DNA from 2 places in the Streptomyces sp. NPDC001513 genome. Region 2 is predicted to be linked to the other one. Evidence: riboswitches for the same ligand, from Rfam matches in the RefSeq annotation. Region 2 holds a riboswitch; the other holds the start of a gene.
What was found. Region 2 has a riboswitch for S-adenosylmethionine ahead of thrC (threonine synthase). Riboswitches for the same ligand answer to the same signal wherever they lie in the genome.

Region 1 (5,854 bases), on a different contig from region 2:
CAGCGGCAGCGGACCGACTCGATGGTCTCATTGACCACCTCGCGCTCCTCGACCTTGGGCTCCCCGGCGAGGTCCAGGTGGACGTACTCGACGACCTTCGACGAACGGGTGACGTCGAAGCGCGTGAGGTTGCCGCACAGGGTGCAGCGCCACCGGGTGGTGTCGGTCGGCAGGGGAACCGTCATCAGGCCGCTCTCTCCTTCGTAACTGATTCAATTAAAGCCGTCCGCGCCGCCGTCTGCGCGTGTCTTCACCGGCCGGCGGACCGCAGCTCGTAACCCTACGGCCTGCCACCGCCTCAGGTGGGTCCCCTTGCGTCATGCTCTGTCACATGATCGTAAGGTGGCGGGCCGTACGCGAGGCAGCCCGGGGACCGGTGGTCACCCATGCGCTGATCGCGGGCTGCGGTGTGGTGTTCGTACTCGGCCCCGCCTCGGGGCTCAACCCGGTCTACGGGACGGGCGACGAGCTGCTGGCCGCCGGGACCGCGTACTTCCGGCGCTGGGGCGTGGTCCCGGACGAGCTCTTCACGGGCACCCCGCGCGCCTGGCTCACCCCGCTGACGGCGCTGTTCGTCCACGGCAGCTGGCTGCACCTGCTCGGGAACATGCTCTTCCTCTACGTCTTCGGGGCGATGGCGGAGGAGCGGATGGGCCGCCCGGCGTTCCTCGTCTTCTACATCTGTACGGGGTACGTGGCGCTGGCGGCCTACGCGGCGGCCAACACGGGGTCCGCGCAGACCCTGGTGGGAGCGTCCGGAGCCATCTCGGCGGTGCTGGGCGCCTTCCTCTACCTGCTCCCGCGCGCGAGGGTGACGAGCCTGTTCCCCTTCCTGTTCTTCCTGCCGCTCCGCTTCCCTGCGTGGATCGTGCTGCTGTTCTGGTTCGCCCTCCAATGGGTGGCGGCGCAGCGGGCGGAGAGCGGCCCCGGGGTCGCCTACCTGGCCCACCTGGTGGGCTTCTCGGTCGGCTTCCTCTACGCATGGGTCCGGTATCGGGGTGCGACTAGAGTGAGGCGACCAGCGACGGCCACCGAGGGAGACAGCCAGCCGTGATCACCGCGATCGTGCTCATCAAGACCAGCGTGGACCGGATCCCCGAGATCGCCGAGTCGATCGCCGCGCTGGACAGCGTCAGCGAGGTCTACTCCGTCACGGGGACGTACGACCTGATCGCGCTGGTCCGCGTGGCCCGCCACGAGAACCTGGCGGACATCATCCCGGGCCGCATCAGCAAGATCCCGGGCGTCGAGGCGACGGACACGCACGTGGCGTTCCGCACGTACTCGCAGCACGACCTGGAGGCGGCGTTCGCGATCGGCCTCGACGCGTAACGCCTCCGGCGCGGTCTGCGGCGGGCCCGGGCTTCGCAACGCCTCAAACGCCGGCGGCGCTGGAAGTGTAGGCCCGGGCCGTCCGCGGGGTCCCTCCGGGACGTCTCCTCGTCGTCGCGCCTGCGGGCCTGTCACGGCCGTGAGCGCGTTTGCGCGCTCCTCCTGCGGGGACGCCCCTGCGCGCCCCCGCGCCGGCCGTGGGGTGGGGACACGGTGGAGTGTCCCCGCGGGAGGAGCGCGCAACCACCCTCGCCCTGTCGCAGCGATGGGGCACCGCCCCACACCCCCGGGCACGGGTCCGGCCGCGCCGCACGCCGCTGAGCCCCCGCAAGGACACCGCCGAGCCGACCGCAGGTCACACGGCCGGGACGCAGCGGCCTTCCTCCGTGCGGTACTGCCACTTCGCGCCGTCCGCGACGAGCTCCTTCACCGCGCGGACGAAGCGCTCGACGTGCTCGTCCGGGGTGCCCGCGCCGAAGCTGACGCGGATCGCGTTCAGGGAGCGCTCCCCCGGGGCCGCCTCCGGGGCTCCGCATTCGCCCTGGGCCTGCGGCTCGCTGCCGAGCAGGGTGCGCACCAGCGGGTGGGCGCAGAACAGGCCGTCGCGGACGCCGATCCCGTACTCCGCGGACAGCGCGGCGGCGAAGTGGGAGCTGTTCCAGCCGTCCACCACGAAGGAGATGACGCCGACCCGCGGGGCGTCGTCGCCGAAGAGGGAGAGGATCCGGACCGCCGGAACCTCCGCCAGGCCGCCCCGGACCTTCGCGATGAGGTGGCGTTCGCGGGCGACGAGGCTGTCGAAGCCGGCCTCGGTCAGGGCCTTGCAGGCGGAGGCGATGGAGTAGACGCCGATGACGTTCGGAGAGCCGGCCTCGTGGCGGGCGGCCGTGGTGTGCCACTCGACGTCCACGCCGCCGTCCTCGCGCCGGGCCACCTTGCGGGAGGCGCCGCCGCCGGCGAGGTACGGCTCGGCCTGCTGGAGCCAGTCCGCGCGGCCGGCGAGCACGCCCGAGCCGAAGGGCGCGTAGAGCTTGTGCCCGGAGAAGGCGACCCAGTCCACGTCCAGATCCTGGACCGAGACGGGGTGGTGCGGGGCCAGCTGGGCGGCGTCCAGGACGATCCGCGCGCCGTGGGCGTGCGCGGCGGCGGCGAGTTCCTTGACCGGCCACAGTTCACCGGTGACGTTGGACGCGCCGGTCACGCACACCAGGGCCGGACCGTAGGGGGCACGGTCGGCGAGGGCCCGCTCCAGGGTGGCGACGGCCTCGCCCGGGGTGCGGGGCGCGTTGAGGTAGGTGACCTGCGCGTTCGTCCAGGGCAGCAGCGAGGCGTGGTGCTCGGTCTCGAAGACGAAGACCTGGCAGTCGGCGGGGAGCACGGCGGCGAGCAGGTTCAGCGAGTCGGTGGTGGACCGGGTGAAGATCACCTGGTCGGAGGGGCGGCAGTCGAGGAACTCGGCGACCGTGACCCGGCTCTGCTCGAAGAGGTCCGTGGAGAGCTGTGAGAGGTACCCGGCGCCGCGGTGCACGCTGCCGTAGTACGGGGCGTAGGCGGCGACGTCGTCCCAGACCCGCTGGAGCGCCGGGGCGCTGGCGGCGTAGTCCAGGGCGGCGTAGGTGACCTCGCCGCCGGTGACGAGCGGGACGGTGACGTCCCGGCCGAGCACCGGCAGCGGCTCGGCACAGGCGGGGCCCTCGGCGGTGTCGGCGGTGGCGACGGAGGTGGCGGCGGCGTTCAGGAATGCGGACATGGCGGTATCTCCCGGCAGGCAGGGCTGAATGGCTTCGGAGTGCCCGTACGCGGATACGACCGTGCGGCCGTGCGGGGTACGGGAGAGCCCTCGGGCCGGACCGAACGGTCGGCGGGGGTACACGGAAGTGACCCTGATCCGAGGGGTGAAGTAGGGGCGGAGTCGCCCTATCGCATTCGCTTGCTCACGGAAAACGCTCCTCGAGAAGACCAGGACCCCTGGTGTCGAGGGATCCGCGCTTGCCGTAGGCCTTGCTGCCTACGACCTGGTCATCACCCGGGGCACCCCGCCACGGAAGGAGGGTTGCCGGACAGCAAGCCGGGGCCTAAACGCTGTCACTCGTGACCTGTTCAGCATCCTGCCACAAGATCCCCCGCGCGCAAGACCCCGGTCCGCATGGTGGACCGGGGCCTTGGCTCGTTTCGGCCGTCTCCTCGACGCCGGGCCTTTGGGCAGGGCCTAGGAGTTGCTCGCCGTCACCCAGCGCTCCAGCGCCGCGCGGGCCGCGCCCGAGTCGATGGACTCCGCCGCGCGCACGAGACCGGCGGCGAGCTGCTCCTCCAGCGTGCCCGTGCCGGGGTCCAGGGCGACCAGGGCCGCCGCCGAGTTCAGCAGGACGGCCTCGCGGACCGGGCCGGTCTCGCCGGCCAGCAGGCGGCGGGCCACGTCCGCGTTGTACGCGGGGTCGCCGCCGGCCAGCGCCGAGACCTCGACCAGGTCGATGCCGATGTCGCGCGGGTCGAAGGACTGCTCGGAGACCTTGCCGTCGCGGACCCACCAGATGCGCGAGGTGGCCGTCGTGGTCAGTTCGTCCAGGCCGTCGTCGCCGCGGAAGACCAGCGCGGACGAGCCCCGCTCGGCGAGCACGCCCGCGATGATCGGGGCCATCCGGGGGTCCGCCACGCCTGTCGCCTGGGCGCGTACCCGGGCCGGGTTGGTCAGCGGGCCCAGCGCGTTGAAGAAGGTCCGGATGCCCAGTTCCTTGCGGGCCGCCGCCACGTGCCGCAGGGCCGGGTGGAACTTGACCGCGAAGCAGAAGGTGATGCCGGCCTCCTCGGCGACCTCCACGACCCGCTCCCGGCTCAGGTTGAGGTTCACCCCGAGCTTCTCCAGGACGTCCGAGGAGCCGCTCGCGGACGAGGCGGCCCGGTTCCCGTGCTTGACGACCTTGGCACCCGTTCCGGCCACCACGACCGCCGACATCGTCGAGATGTTCACCGTCTTGGCCCCGTCGCCGCCCGTGCCGACGATGTCCACCGTCCGGCCCGGCACCTCGATCAGGTTGGCGTGCTCGTACATCGCCCGTACGAGGCCGTTGATCTCCGCGACCGTCTCCCCCTTCGCCCGCAGCGCGACGGTGAAGCCGGCGATCTGGGCGTCGGTGGCCTCCCCGCGCATGATCCGGTCCATGGCCCAGGCGGTGTCGTCGGCACACAGGTCCTGGCCGGTCAGCAGAGCGTCGAGGACGCCCGGCCAGCCACGGGCCGCCACGCTGTCGCCGCCTGCCGGGGTCACAACGTTCATGGTCCGCTCCTGCTGCTTGTCAAGGTTTCCACGTCGAATGGGAAGGGCTCCAGCCTATCCAGCCCGGAACACGGCAAAGAGCCCCGTCCGGACACTGGACGGGGCTCTTGCCGTGGCGACACCAGAACTGACCGAAATCAGTCCCTCATACGGTCATACGTCGTGCAGGGGATCAGTGGTGGCCGTGGCCGGCCTGGATCTCCTTGTACTCCTCCACCGTGGGCTTCGGAATCTGGTTGTTCTCGGCGTAGAAGCCCTTGCTGAGCTTCGCGCGGAGCTTCTCCGTGGCCTTCACCTTGCGCTCGACACCGTTCTCGTCGACCGTCGGGCCGATCTCGATCGGCTTGTACTGCTCGTGCGCGGTGAGCTTGTGCAGCTGACCCGCCGGGAGCGGCTCGTGGACCTCGACGAACTCACCGTGCGGCAGACGCTTGATGATGCCGGTCTCGCGACCGTGCAGCACCTTGTCGTGGTCCCGGCGCTGGAGGCCGAGGCAGATCCGCTTGGTGACGATGAAGGCGACGACCGGGACGACGAAGAAGCCGATCCGGACGAACCAGGTGATCGAGTTGATCGACAGGTGGAAGTACTGGGCGAACATGTCGTTGCCACCGCCGATGAGGAGCACGATGTACTCCGCGATCCAGGCGACACCGAAGGCCGTACGGGTCGGGACGTTGCGCGGGCGGTCCAGGATGTGGTGCTCGCGCTTGTCCCCGGTGACCCAGGACTCGATGAACGGCCAGACGGCGATCGCACCCAGCACCAGCGGGAAGAGCAGCAGCGGGATGAACACGCCCAGGACGAGCGTGTGGCCCCACAGGTTGATCTCCCAGCCGGGCATGGCACGGATCAGGCCTTCCGGCATACCCATGTACCAGTCGGGCTGCGCACCGGTGGACACGTGGTCCGGGCGGTACGGGCCGAGCGCCCAGATCGGGTTGATCGAGGCGACGGCCGCGACGGCCGCGATGACACCGAAGACCAGGAAGAAGAAGCCTCCGGCCTTGGCCATGTAGACCGGCAGCAGCGGCATGCCGACGACGTTGTTGTTCGTCTTGCCGGGACCCGCGAACTGGGTGTGCTTGTGGTAGAAGACCAGGATCAGGTGGGCCACGAGCAGGCCCATCATGATGCCGGGCAGCAGCAGGATGTGCACCGAGTAGAACCGCGCGACGAAGTCGCCGCCCGGGAACTCCCCGCCGAACAGGAACATCGACAGGTACGTGCCGACGACCGGGACGGACA
Region 2 (5,854 bases):
CGCCAGCGCCCGCAGTTCGTCCGCGTCCACCCCGAGCGGGTAGCTGGTCACCTCGGTGAACTGCCGCTTCCCGTAGCCGCGCCCGTCCGGGGCCGTCCGGCGGTGCCACACCCCGCGCTCCGGGGTCCCGGCCGGGAAGGACCCGGCCGCGATGCCGCGCGCGTCCTCGATGGTCCCGCCGCTGATGAAGTTGGCCGCCCACGCCCACGTGTGGAAGCCCAGCCGGTCCGCGCCGAGCATGCCCCACACCAGCTGGCTCCGGATGTCGTCCGGGAGCATGCCCATGAACTCCGGCGAGGCCCACGGCGTGTGCGTGAAGTGCCCGATCCGCAGGTCCGGCCGCAGCTCCCGCAACTGCCCCGGCACCAGCGCCAGGTGGTAGTCCTGCACCAGGACGCGGGCCCCTTCCGCAGCCTCCTGGGCGAGGGCGCGCGCGAAGGACTCGTTGTACGCGACGTACGCCTCCCACCGCCGCCGGAACTCCGCGTCGAAGACCGGCTCCCGCGGGACGTCGTACAGGTGGTGGTGCGTGAACCACAGCACGGAGTTGGCGATGCCGTTGTAGGCCGCGTCGTACACCGTGGGATCGATGTCCAGCATCCGGACGCCCGGCTCGGCCACCCCCCGGCGGACCGCCTCCCGGTCCGCCTCCGACAGGGCCGCGCAGATCCACAGCGCCCCCGGCTGCTCCGCGAGGGCCGCGGAGAGCCCGGAGACGAGTCCGCCCCCGCCACGCCGGGCGCTGAGGTCGCCTTCGGCATCGATCGTGTAGGAGAGGGGGCCGCGGTTGGCGGCTACGAGTACCTGAGAAGCCATGCGGCGAACCTAGCCCGGCCCGCACTCGCTCAAACTTTCCAGGCGGACGTCACGCCACGCGGCGCAGCGCGTACTCCTTGATGCCGAGCATCGGCGGCCGCTCCTCGGTGTCCACCGGGTACGTCCGCGGTACGAAGCCCTCCGGCCCCCGCTCGAACTGTGTGAGCTCCGGCCGTACGAGATGCCCGCGCGAGAGCCGCAGCAGGGCGGTGCGGTAGATCGCGGCGGCCATCCGGCCCAGCGCCTGCCCGTCCTGGTGGCGGTGGACGCGTACGCCCACGTCCACCTGGGCGAGCGCGTCCAGCCCGACCGTGTGCAGCGCGTCGACCAGCAGGCCCAGCTCCACGCCGTACCCGACGGGGAACGGCAGCCGTTCCAGCAGGGAGCGGCGTACGGCGTACTCGCCGCCCAGCGGCTGGACGAAGCCGGCCAGCTGGGGCCAGTGCAGGTTGAGGAGGGGGCGGGCCACCAGTTCCGTGACCCGGCCGCCCTGGCCGGGGGTGTCGCCGAGCGGGCGGTCGTACATGGCCTTGACGAACTGCACGTCCGGTTCGGTCAGCAGCGGTCCCACGATCCCCGAGACGAAGGCGGCGGAGAAGTCGCGGAGGTCGGCGTCGACGAAGCAGACGATGTCCCCGCTGGTGGCCAGCAGCGAGCGCCACAGCACCTCGCCCTTGCCGGGCAGCGCCGGGAGCCTCGGCAGGATCTCGTCGCGGTGCACCACCCGGGCGCCGGCCTTCGCCGCGACCTCCGCCGTACGATCGCTCGAGCCCGAGTCGATGACGATCAGCTCGTCCACCAGGGGGAACGGCAGTCCCTCGATCAGTTCACGCCGGATGACCTCGACGATCGCGCCGACCGTCGCCTCCTCGTCCAGTGCGGGCAGCACCACGCTGACCGTGGTCCCGGCCGCCCGTTTCCGGTCGAGCAGCTGGTCGAGCGGTCGGTCGGCGGCTGACCAGGAGCGGTCTGCCAGCCAGCGCTCCACCTCTTCCAGCACCCTCAGCACTCCCTGCGTGTCGGCGTTATCGGCCGTTATGTGATCCATCTCGCGGTTCGGACGGCTGTCTCAACCGCCCGGCCCTTCGGTTACAGTCTTGAACAACGCGAAGGACCACCGCATGCCGGGGGTCCCCGCGTACAAACGCACCGGCGCGCCACAGAGCGCGTGTGCCGGTGCCATACCGCTCATCCAGAGGGGCAGAGGGACACGGCCCGTTGAAGCCCCGGCAACCCTCCAGTCGGTTCTCGCGATCGCGCACATCAGCGACGTCAGCGAGGTCCCCGGCTAGGGAAGGTGCCAATTCCGTCTCATGGCGAAGTGCGCCATGGGGAAGATGAGGAGAAAGGGCCTCGCCATCATGGCTGCACAGACTGTCGCCACCTCTGTCGATCTCGGACCTGCCAACGGTCTTTCCTGTCGCGAGTGCGGTACCCGCTTCGAGCTCGGCCCCATCTTCGCGTGCGCCGAGTGCTTCGGACCTCTGGAAGTCGCCTACGACCTCCCGACCGGCGACCCCGAAGCCCTGCGCGCCGCGATCGAGGCCGGCCCCAACAACATCTGGCGTTACGCGCCGCTGCTGCCCGTCCCCGCGGACGTGGCTTCCAAGCCGAGCCTGAACCCGGGCTTCACCAAGCTCGTGGACGCCGCGAACCTGGCCAAGGAGCTCGGCGTCACCGGCAAGCTCTACGTCAAGGACGACTCCGGCAACCCGACGCACTCCTTCAAGGACCGCGTCGTGGCCATCGCCGTCGAGGCCGCCCGCGCCTTCGGCTTCACCACCCTCTCCTGCTCCTCCACCGGCAACCTGGCCGGCGCCGTCGGCGCCGCGGCCGCCCGCGCCGGCTTCCGGTCCTGCGTGTTCATCCCGCACGACCTGGAGCAGGGCAAGGTCGTCATGGCCGGTGTCTACGGTGGCGACCTGGTCGGCATCGAGGGCAACTACGACGACGTCAACCGCTTCTGCTCCGAGCTCATCGGCGACCCGCTGGGCGAGGGCTGGGGCTTCGTCAACGTCAACCTGCGCCCGTACTACGGAGAGGGCTCCAAGACCCTCGCCTACGAGATCTGCGAGCAGCTCGGCTGGCGGCTGCCCGACCAGCTCGTGATCCCGATCGCCTCCGGCTCGCAGCTGACGAAGATCGACAAGGGTCTGCAGGAGCTGATCAAGCTCGGCCTCGTCGAGGACAAGCCGTACAAGATCTTCGGCGCCCAGGCCGAGGGCTGCTCCCCGGTGTCGACCGCCTTCAAGGCCGGTCACGAGGTGGTCCGCCCGCAGAAGCCGAACACCATCGCCAAGTCCCTCGCGATCGGCAACCCGGCGGACGGCCCGTACGTCCTGGACATCGCGCGGCGCACCGGCGGTTACGTCGAGGACGTGAACGACGAGCAGGTCGTCGAGGCCATCAAGATCCTCGCGCAGACCGAGGGCATCTTCGCCGAGACCGCGGGCGGCGTGACCGTCGGCGTGACGAAGAAGCTCATCGAGAACGGGCAGCTCGACCCGACGCTGACCACCGTCGTCCTCAACACCGGCGACGGCCTGAAGACCCTGGAGGCGGTGGCCGCGGAGAGCGGGCAGACCGCCACCATCCGCCCGAGCCTGGACGCGTTCCGCGCCGCCGGCCTGGTCTGACCATCTCCCCCTGCTCTACCGGAAAGGCAGCAGCGCCATGAGCGTCAACGTCCGCATCCCCACCATCCTGCGCACCTACACCGGCGGTCAGGCCGAGGTGCCCGCCGAGGGCGCGACCCTCTCCGAGGTCATCCAGTCCCTGGAGGCGAGCCACCCGGGCATCGCCGCGCGCGTCCTGGACGACCAGGGCAAGCTGCGCCGTTTCGTGAACGTCTACGTCAATGACGACGACGTGCGTTTCGAGGGCGGGCTGGAGGCGAAGACGCCGGACGGCGCCGGCGTCTCGATCATTCCGGCCGTCGCGGGCGGTTGCTGATCCTCTCGGCCCCTTTGTCGCCCGACAGGTGACACGCGCCAACCGAAATTGCCCCCTCCGCTAAAAGCGGAGGGGGCAATTCTGCTTGATTGGGCGCGGTAGAGTTGGGGAAGTCCCCTCCGCCGGACTTGCCCGCTGCATATGAACGGGTCGCGTGAGGGTCGACATCGGGTCAACATGCAAGCGCGGTATGGGGCTTTGGCGAGATATGTCAGGCCCGAGTTGCCCTGGAGTATGGCAAATTTTCACTCTATTTCAATGTTTCCCGGTGTCCAGAATTCTCGTCGGATTGACCTGTTGCAGACAGCACTCGCGCAGATACATTCAGCCTCGGTCGACGCGTTCCGACGCAAGTTCTGACCCGGGAACGCGAAGTGCGTTCCCGCGCAAGGGCCAGTAATAGGGGAGTTAGGCATGGCTCAGGGCACCGTCAAGTGGTTCAACGCGGAGAAGGGCTACGGCTTCATCGCGGTCGACGGTGGTGCGGATGTGTTCGTCCACTACAGCGCCATCCAGATGGACGGGTACCGCACCCTTGAAGAGGGTCAGCGGGTCGAGTTCGAGATCTCGCAGGGCCAGAAGGGTCCGCAGGCGGACATGGTCAAGCTCGCGCTCGGCTGAGTCCTGGAGCGATCGACCACCGACGCACAGTGTTCAACGAAGACCTGCAAGACCATACGAGGGGCCCACATCCCGGACACGGGATGCGGGCCCCTCGTACGTGCGCCCGCGCCGCGCCCGCCCCGTACCCGCCCCGTGCCCGGAAGCGGCGGGGCGTTGGCCCAAGCCGCTTGCACTCGGGGGTGCCGAGTGCTAATCATTGGCATTAGCACTCTCCGGGTGAGAGTGCTACCAAACGAGGACCGGGTCGGTGAGGCCCGCAGGGTCCGGCGGGAAGGAACCGCCGGGCACTCAGGCCGTCCGTCGCGGGCGCGGGCGCGGTCCGGGAGCAATCCACCGCTGTCCGGGAGGACCACTTCAGATGGCCAAGATCATTGCGTTCAACGAGGAGGCCCGGCGCGGTCTCGAGCGAGGCATGAACCAGCTCGCCGACGCCGTCAAGGTCACCCTTGGCCCCAAGGGTCGCAACGTCGTCCTTGAGAAGAAGTGGGGCGCCCCCACGATCACCAACGATGGTGTCTCCATCGCCAAGGAGATCGAGCTCGAGGACCCGTACGAGAAGATCGGCGCCGAGCTGGTCAAGGAAGTCGCCAAGAAGACGGACGACGTCGCGGGCGACGGTACGACCACCGCCACCGTGCTGGCCCAGGCGCTCGTCCGCGAGGGCCTGCGCAACGTTGCCGCCGGCGCCAACCCGATGGCCCTCAAGCGTGGTATCGAGAAGGCCGTCGAGGCCGTCTCCGCCGCCCTGCTCGCCCAGGCGAAGGATGTCGAGACCAAGGAGCAGATCGCTTCTACGGCCTCCATCTCCGCCGCCGACACCCAGATCGGCGAGCTCATCGCCGAGGCCATGGACAAGGTCGGCAAGGAAGGCGTCATCACCGTCGAGGAGTCGCAGACCTTCGGTCTGGAGCTCGAGCTCACCGAGGGCATGCGCTTCGACAAGGGCTACATCTCGGCGTACTTCGCCACCGACATGGAGCGCATGGAGTCGTCCCTCGACGACCCGTACATCCTGATCGTCAACTCCAAGATCGGCTCGGTCAAGGACCTGCTGCCGCTCCTGGAGAAGGTCATGCAGTCCGGCAAGCCGCTGCTGATCATCGCCGAGGACGTCGAGGGCGAGGCGCTCTCCACCCTCGTCGTCAACAAGATCCGCGGCACCTTCAAGTCCGTCGCCGTCAAGGCCCCGGGCTTCGGCGACCGCCGCAAGGCCATGCTCGGTGACATCGCCATCCTCACGGGCGGCACGGTCATCTCCGAGGAGGTCGGCCTCAAGCTGGAGAACGCCGGTCTCGACCTGCTCGGCCGCGCCCGCAAGGTCGTCATCACCAAGGACGAGACCACCATCGTCGACGGTTCCGGTGACAGCGACCAGGTCGCCGGTCGCGTGAACCAGATCCGCGCCGAGATCGAGAACTCCGACTCGGACTACGACCGCGAGAAGCTCCAGGAGCGCCTCGCG

Region 1: another riboswitch for S-adenosylmethionine. It lies ahead of ACFYZ4_RS07290 (aminotransferase class V-fold PLP-dependent enzyme); the one in region 2 lies ahead of thrC (threonine synthase).

What each region holds. Positions count from the first base shown of each region.
Region 1 covers NZ_JBIAVU010000003.1:164,761-170,614, reverse strand. The annotation lists gene ACFYZ4_RS07305 (hypothetical protein) at 1-185, opposite strand, end outside; gene ACFYZ4_RS07300 (rhomboid family intramembrane serine protease) at 320-1,054, shown strand; gene ACFYZ4_RS07295 (Lrp/AsnC family transcriptional regulator) at 1,051-1,332, shown strand; gene ACFYZ4_RS07290 (aminotransferase class V-fold PLP-dependent enzyme) at 1,688-3,082, opposite strand; SAM riboswitch class IV at 3,313-3,429, opposite strand; gene trpD (anthranilate phosphoribosyltransferase) at 3,542-4,606, opposite strand; gene ACFYZ4_RS07280 (ubiquinol-cytochrome c reductase cytochrome b subunit) at 4,779-5,854, opposite strand, start outside.
Region 2 covers NZ_JBIAVU010000005.1:111,189-117,042, forward strand. The annotation lists gene ACFYZ4_RS12475 (trehalose-6-phosphate synthase) at 1-816, opposite strand, end outside; gene ACFYZ4_RS12480 (glucosyl-3-phosphoglycerate synthase) at 866-1,816, opposite strand; SAM riboswitch class I at 2,002-2,160, shown strand; gene thrC (threonine synthase) at 2,154-3,452, shown strand; gene ACFYZ4_RS12490 (MoaD/ThiS family protein) at 3,490-3,768, shown strand; gene ACFYZ4_RS12495 (cold-shock protein) at 4,183-4,389, shown strand; gene groL (chaperonin GroEL) at 4,751-5,854, shown strand, end outside.